One region of the Rhizobium sp. Root491 genome, then DNA from elsewhere that is predicted to be linked to it. Evidence: riboswitches for the same ligand, from Rfam matches in the RefSeq annotation. Region 1 holds a riboswitch; each other region holds the start of a gene.

The links. A riboswitch is a leader RNA that binds a small molecule or an ion and turns the genes downstream of it on or off. The one in region 1 is predicted to bind cobalamin.
Region 2: linked by a shared signal. The riboswitch ahead of ASD46_RS12190 (ABC transporter substrate-binding protein) and the one ahead of ASD46_RS02975 (CbtB domain-containing protein) in region 1 are both predicted to bind cobalamin.
Region 3: linked by a shared signal. The riboswitch ahead of ASD46_RS16265 (DUF1636 family protein) and the one ahead of ASD46_RS02975 (CbtB domain-containing protein) in region 1 are both predicted to bind cobalamin.

What each region holds. Positions count from the first base shown of each region.
Region 1 is NZ_LMFF01000001.1:592,637-594,896, reverse strand. Features, by position in the region: gene ASD46_RS02980 (c-type cytochrome) at 1-339, shown strand, start outside; cobalamin riboswitch at 431-656, shown strand; gene ASD46_RS02975 (CbtB domain-containing protein) at 822-1,004, shown strand; gene ASD46_RS02970 (CbtA family protein) at 1,016-1,732, shown strand; gene ASD46_RS02965 (hypothetical protein) at 1,737-2,051, shown strand; gene ASD46_RS02960 (type 1 glutamine amidotransferase family protein) at 2,157-2,260, opposite strand, start outside.
Region 2 is NZ_LMFF01000012.1:277,844-280,103, forward strand. Features, by position in the region: gene ASD46_RS12185 (FecCD family ABC transporter permease) at 1-286, opposite strand, end outside; gene ASD46_RS12190 (ABC transporter substrate-binding protein) at 283-1,314, opposite strand; cobalamin riboswitch at 1,479-1,715, opposite strand; gene ASD46_RS12195 (GNAT family N-acetyltransferase) at 1,755-2,260, opposite strand, start outside.
Region 3 is NZ_LMFF01000014.1:290,174-292,433, forward strand. Features, by position in the region: gene cobW (cobalamin biosynthesis protein CobW) at 1-622, opposite strand, end outside; gene ASD46_RS16265 (DUF1636 family protein) at 619-1,005, opposite strand; cobalamin riboswitch at 1,159-1,374, opposite strand; gene cobO (cob(I)yrinic acid a,c-diamide adenosyltransferase) at 1,502-2,119, shown strand; gene ASD46_RS16275 (cobyric acid synthase) at 2,121-2,260, shown strand, end outside.

The DNA.
Region 1 (2,260 bases):
GCCGAATTGCTGCGCGGCCAATATCTGGTGGAAGGCCCGGGCCATTGCGGCGAATGTCACACGCCGCGCAATGCGCTTGGCGGTTTTCTCGATGGCAAATGGCTGGCCGGTGGTCCCAATCCCGAAGGCGAGGGCCGCATTCCCGATATTACCCCCGGCTCGCAGAGCGTCGGAAGCTGGGAAGCGGCCGATATTGCCAACTATCTGGAAACCGGCTTCACCCCGGAATTCGACAGCGTCGGCGGCTCCATGGTCAAGGTGCAGCAGAATATGGCGCATCTGACGGTCGATGACCGCAATGCGATCGCCGCCTATCTGAAGGCCATCCCGGCACGGTAGCCCTTTGCCGTCATGCCGGACTTGATCCGGCATCCAGCCGCGGCGCGCAATTCTCACGCCGGCCTGCCATTGACTCCCACCCACACCCATCGGATAACGATCCTGTGATGGTTCCTTCCGGGCGTTCCGGAAGGTGAAAAGGGAACACGATAGGGAGACATCCTCATTCGTGGCTGCCCCCGCAACTGTGAGCGGAGAGCCTGAAACGAAATGCCACTGGTAAGCATCTCGCCGGATATGGGCGAGGGCAATGCCGGGAAGGTGTTTCAGGTTTTGACCCGTAAGCCAGGAGACCTGCCATCACGGAAATGTCCATGCCGGCGGGGTGTCCGGAAGAGCGGAATTTCAGGGTGGTGGCGCTTGAACGTGCCGCCCTGTGTCAGTCTCGTATCCCCGTGGTGAAGTGTATCGCATGCGGCTGCACGGCGTTTGCCGTTCCGCCGCGTCTAAAGGCGCGGGGTCGCGCCGTAAGAGGGGTCACCATGTCCATCAACCAGAATACGGCAAATGCCGCCGTTTCAGCAAAAACGGGCAGCTTCGCGCAATCGCTGACGGCGATCGTGCTTGGTCTGTTCGTCGTCGGGTTTGTCGGCTTTTCGCATGTGGAAGCCGTTCACAACGCCGCGCATGACACGCGTCATGCCAATGCTTTCCCTTGCCATTGAGGGGAAAAAGCATGTCGTTCTTTCGCAATATCGTTTTTACCGCCGTCCTCGTCGGCATCGTTGGCGGCTTCGCCGTTTCGGCCATGCAGGCTTTCGGCACCACGCCGCTGATCCTGAAGGCGGAAACCTATGAAAATGCCGGTGGCGAAGCGCCCCACAGCCATGATGCTCCGGCCACGACCGGCGCTGCCGTTCCCGCGCACGAACATAATAAGGAAGCCTGGTCTCCGGCCGACGGCTTCGAGCGCACCGCCTATACGGTCGCCGCCAACGTGCTGACCGCCATCGGTTATGCGCTGGTGCTGACCGGCCTCATCTCGCTGCGCGGCACCGATGCCGGCTGGCGCGAAGGCCTTTTGTGGGGTGTGGCCGGTTTTGCCGCCGTCATGCTTGCGCCGATGATCGGCCTGCCGCCGGAACTACCGGGCAGCCCGGCGGCCGCGCTTGAGGCGCGTCAAATCTGGTGGCTTTCGACGGTTGCCGCAACCGCGGGCGGCATTGCGCTGATCGCATTCCGGCGCGAACCCTGGGCAATCGTGCTCGCACTGGTGTTGATCGTTGCTCCACATGTGGTGGGCGCGCCCCTGCCGCCGGAAGGTGAACATGCGCTGGCACCGCTGCCGCTGGAACGACAGTTCATCGTCGCCGCCACCGTGACCAGCTTTGTCTTCTGGGCCTTGCTCGGAACATTGAGCGCGTTTTTCCTGAAGCGCTTCCAGCAGGCTTAAATCCATGCAGGACGCAGCCGAATGGAGTGAGGAACTCGACGCGCTGCGTTTTGCCGTTCCCGGTCACGGCGCTTTCTGCGCCGTGCATCGCCTTGCTTTCAAGGCAGTCCTTGGCGTCAGCCCGGAACGGGAAGCGGCGCTCGCCTATTTTCATGAGAATGAGGCTGCCTTTACGGTCGCAGCCCTTGCCAAGATAAAACGCTCGGCTTTGCCGGCCGGTCGCAGTCTGCATCTCAACAGCCGCGATATCCGCCGTGCGATGGCGGGGGAGGGCGGGGATGTCGCGCCCCGTGTCTGCCGGGTGCTTGATCAGGGGTGATTTGTGATGGTCTCGCGGCTCAACTTCCCCACCACCCTCATTCCTGTGACAAGCACAGGAATGAGGGTGGGAGGATCCGCAAAACTCTCGACACCAAGGTGAGCTTCACCGGTGTTCCGCCGCAAAAATTCCAAGTTCCGCCTCGGCTTCCGGACCAAAGAGGCCGAGGTGTTTCAGAATTTCCACTGCGAAACTGACGGGTGCACTGC
Region 2 (2,260 bases), on a different contig from region 1:
GGTTGCGCAGAAGTGATTGAAGCACCGCACCGGCCAGCGCCAGCGAGGCGCCACAGCACGCGGCAACAACGGCGCGGCTGAGGCGGTAACTCCAGACGATGCCCTCATCCAGCGGCTCCAGCGGATAACCCGCATGGAAGACACGATTGGCAATGGTCTTTGCCACCACGTCGAACGGAATGGCAGTCTCGCCGATGGCCGCACCGGCCATCAGCGCGACGAGCAGCAGGGCGAGTGCGGCAAAAGCCAGACCCGCCCTGCCAAGATTGACGGAAAGACCGTTCACTTGGCGAGACCGGCTGTGGAAATCGCCTCGGCCAGCGTTTCAATGCCTTCGATCGTGCGGATGGTCGGGTTCATCGCCTGCGCGTCCATTTCGAAGACATGGGCCGCCTTGACGGCGGGCATGATGCTGGCAACCGGATCGGTAGCAAGGAACTTGAGCTTGACGGCGACGTCATCGGCGGGGAACCGCCGGCGGTCCATCTTGCCGGCAACGATCACGGACGGATTGGCCTTGGCGATGGTTTCCCAGCCAACAGTCGGCCATTCCTCATCGCTTTCGATAACGTTCTTCAGTCCGAGCGCGGACATGATGTAACCCGGCGCACCATTGCGGCCCGCCACGTAAGGATCGATATCCAGCTCGGCGCTGGAGAACCAGAAGACTGCTGAAATCTTGCCATTCGCCGAAGCGATCTTGGCGCGGGCGGCTTCCTCACGCTTTTTCAGGTCGGCAACGACTTCCTCGCCGCGATCCTGCACGTTGAAAATTTTCGCAAGGTCGCGGACCTCCTGGTAGATCAGGTCCATGGTGAAAACGGACTTGCGCACGCCGTCGCCGCCGCCGGAATTGTCCTTGCCCATGCAATCGGCAGGGGAGGTATAAACGGGAATACCGAGTTCGGCGAATTGCTCCGGTGTTCCGACAACGCCTTCGGGACCGATCTGCCACTGGAACTGCGTCGTCACGAGGTCCGGCCTCTTGCCAACCACCGCCTCGAAGCTCGGATCATTGTCGGCAAGCCGCTCCACCTTGGCATTGGCGTCTTCGTAACCCTTCAGAACCGGGCCGATCCACAGCGCCGTGCCTACCACCTTGTCGGCCACGCCGAGCAGATAGAGAACCTCGGTCGTGCTCTGGCCGACCGATACTGTGCGGGCGGGCGCCTGCTTGAAGGTGATTTCGTGGCCGCAGCTATTGATCGTCAGCGGATAGGCGGTTTCGGCAGCCTGAGCGGCACCGGCGGGCAAGGCCGCTAATGCGACAGCCAGAAGACCGGCGGAAACCGGCAGGCGTTTGAAATGAAACATATGTTCTCCAGTCTAAATAAAGTGGCGTGATCCGCAGGCCGCGCGTCAAAACGCGTAGTGACAGAGCGACAACAAGTGTGGAGATGGAGAACGGGACTCTAAATACGTTTCCGCGGACGGAAAGGTCATAATCAGCTCCTCTTCCGGGCATCCCCGCCCGTAACGATGGTCAATATTATGACGGCAGGTCTCCTGGCTCACGAATATGCGCCGTTCATCTGCCTTCCCGCACCTTGAAGGGTGCAGTGGCATGACGCTTTTCAGGCGTCACGAGGATGAGCGGCAATCCGCTTACAGTTGCGGGGGCAGCCACGGCATTGGGCGATAGAAATCACCCGCACCATGTTCCCTATTAATCCCTTTGCCCTTCGGCTTCAGGAACCGTCGCTTTCTGACATAAGGGGCAAGCGCCGGGGCGTCAATTGCGATAGTGCTGCAGCTCAGCACAAAGACGGACCCGCCAACGCGAAAATTTTTGTAGCGCCGGAGGGCGCCGGTTGAGGTGCGTCTTTGGACATGGTGGTAAGGGTTTCAATCACCACCAAGCCGGATTGCGCAATAAAATCAATAAAGAGATTGTTGTCGCTGATGGTGTCGAGACGCACCAGCTCATCGTCAAGATCGGTAAAATGCCGCCTTACGAGTGCAATCGCATCCATGTCCGCACCCGCAACGACCGGACCGATAATGTGGCCCCGCCCCGCCGCACGGCGCAGCGCAAAAGCGGTAAGACGGTCCGCCTCAAACACACCGTAACCCGCATTCTGCGTCAAAAGTCGCTGCAAAACGTTCCGGCGCGAAACGCCAAAAGCCGCCCGGTCTAGTTCCACCACATCAGTCAGATGACCTGCGGATAACGGCTCTATTCGTTGTTTTCTGCCGGGCGGCGGTATCTCGAAAAGGCAATTCGCCCTTCCCCGGAACAGATATACTTTTTCCGTATCAC
Region 3 (2,260 bases), on a different contig from region 1:
GCGGCAAATGCTCGAGAATATGAGCCTTCGCCTTGTCCAGACCGGCGCTATCGAGCAGATCCGCCTTGGTCAGCACGATAAGATCGGCACAGGCGATCTGGTCCTCAAAAACCTCTTCGACCGGATCGTCGTGATCGAGGGCTTCGTCATTTGCGCGCTGGGCGGCAAGGGCTTCCATGTCATGCGCCACCTGACCCTCGGCAAGGGCAGCGCCATCCACAACAGCCACAACAGCGTCAACCGTCACGCGGCTCTTGATGGCCGGCCATTGAAATGCCTGCACAAGCGGCTTGGGCAGGGCAAGGCCGGAGGTCTCGATGAGGATATGCTCCACCTTCGGCTGGCGGCTCAGAATCTGCTCGATGGCCGGCTGGAAATCATCCGCCACCGTGCAGCAGATGCAGCCATTGGCCAGCTCAACGATGTTTTCCTCCGGGCAGCTCTCAATGCCGCATCCCTTGAGGATATCCCCATCGATGCCGATATCACCGAATTCGTTGACGATGATGGCAAGCCGCTTGCCATCTAGCTTTTCGAGAAGACCGCGCAGCAGCGTGGTTTTTCCAGCCCCCAGAAAGCCAGTGACGATGGTGCAGGGAACGCGGTCCAGAAGGGTGCTCATGATCTCTCCTCGGTAAAATCGAATGGGGGAATGCGCGCCACCATGCCGCGCTTCAATGTGTCGGGGCGGCCGCGCCAGGGCATCAGGCCGTCTGCGGAGGCGGCCAGCATTTGCGCGCCCGTGAGCAGGTCTTCCGCATCGTTGGTCGTCAGCCCGCCGAATACATAGGACCAGCCATCGGCACCGCGCAGCACGGCACTGAGGCCGCGTTTGCAATTGGCAAGGCAATTGACGGAGCGAACATCGATGCCGGAGTCACGCGCTTTTGCGATGGCAGCTTCCGCAAGGATGGTGCCGGGGCGCGGCTCCGCATTGGGATCGGTGTAGTCGCGACAGCTTCGGCAGACAAAAACGACCACGCCGGAAGCTGTGTTGGCTTCCATTGTCCCGTCCGCACAAGAAGATGTTGTGGTAATATCCAAACCGTTCCGCTTTCCGCGTCTTTAAACTCATCGGGGTGCGGATGTCGAAAACAGCGCACTGAAAAGCGCGGCTGCAAATCAATTCGACCGGCTGACCGGAGCACCCCGCCCGGGAGACGTTTTTTCCTGAACGGCAGGTCTCCTGGCTTGCGGCTTTAAAACACCCTGCACCACCTTCCCGGACCAATTTTATGGTCCAGTGGCTTCACAGTGCGGGCTTACCGCTTACAGTTGCGGGGGCAGCCACGGAATGACCCGGTATGGGGTGGAACCGTGTTCCCTCTTAGCTTTTCCCGTTGCCGGGAAAAGACCGTCAGTGCCCTACCCTTAGGCTGAACGGGCGTGACGGTCAATGCTGCCGGCTTGTCGATTGCCGGGTGCGGCAAATTGAGTATAGTCGCCGCTCCGAATGGCGGGGGCATACGGTCCCGCGCCTCTGGACGAGAAGGAAAACGCGATGACACGCGATATCAGCGACAGCGAAGCCGAACGCCACCGGCAGAAAATGGTCAACCGCAAGACGGTTCAGGATGCCGAAGTCGCGGAAAAGACCATCGAAAAAGGTCTGCTGATGATCAATACCGGCCCTGGCAAAGGCAAATCCACGGCCGCTTTCGGCCTTGCCCTGCGCATGCTCGGCACAGGGCGGCGCGTCGGCGTCGTGCAATTCATCAAGGGCGCATGGTCGACGGGTGAACAGCAGGCCCTGACTTTGTTCGGCGACAGGGTGGAATGGCGCACTATGGGCGAGGGGTTTACCTGGGACACGCAGGACCTGAAGCGCGATGTCGCGGCAGCTAAAAAGGCCTGGGACGAAGCGAAAGCACTGATGGCCGACGAGACGATCGGATTGCTGGTTCTCGACGAACTGAACATTGCGCTCCGCTATGATTACCTGCCGCTGGAAGAGGTCGTCGAAACGCTTTCCAACCGTAGATCCGATCTGCATGTCATCGTTACCGGCCGCAACGCCAAACAACCGTTGATCGACGCTGCCGACATGGTGACGGAAATGACCCTCGTCAAACATCACTTCAAGGCGGGCGTAAAGGCGCAGGCCGGGATAGAATACTGACATGACTGCACGTGTGCTGATGTTTCAGGGAACCGGCTCGGATGTCGGCAAATCGCTGATGGTGGCTGGCCTTGCCCGCGCCTTCGTCAGGCGTGGCCTGTCCGTCATGCCGTTCAAGCCGCAGAACATGTCGAACAATGC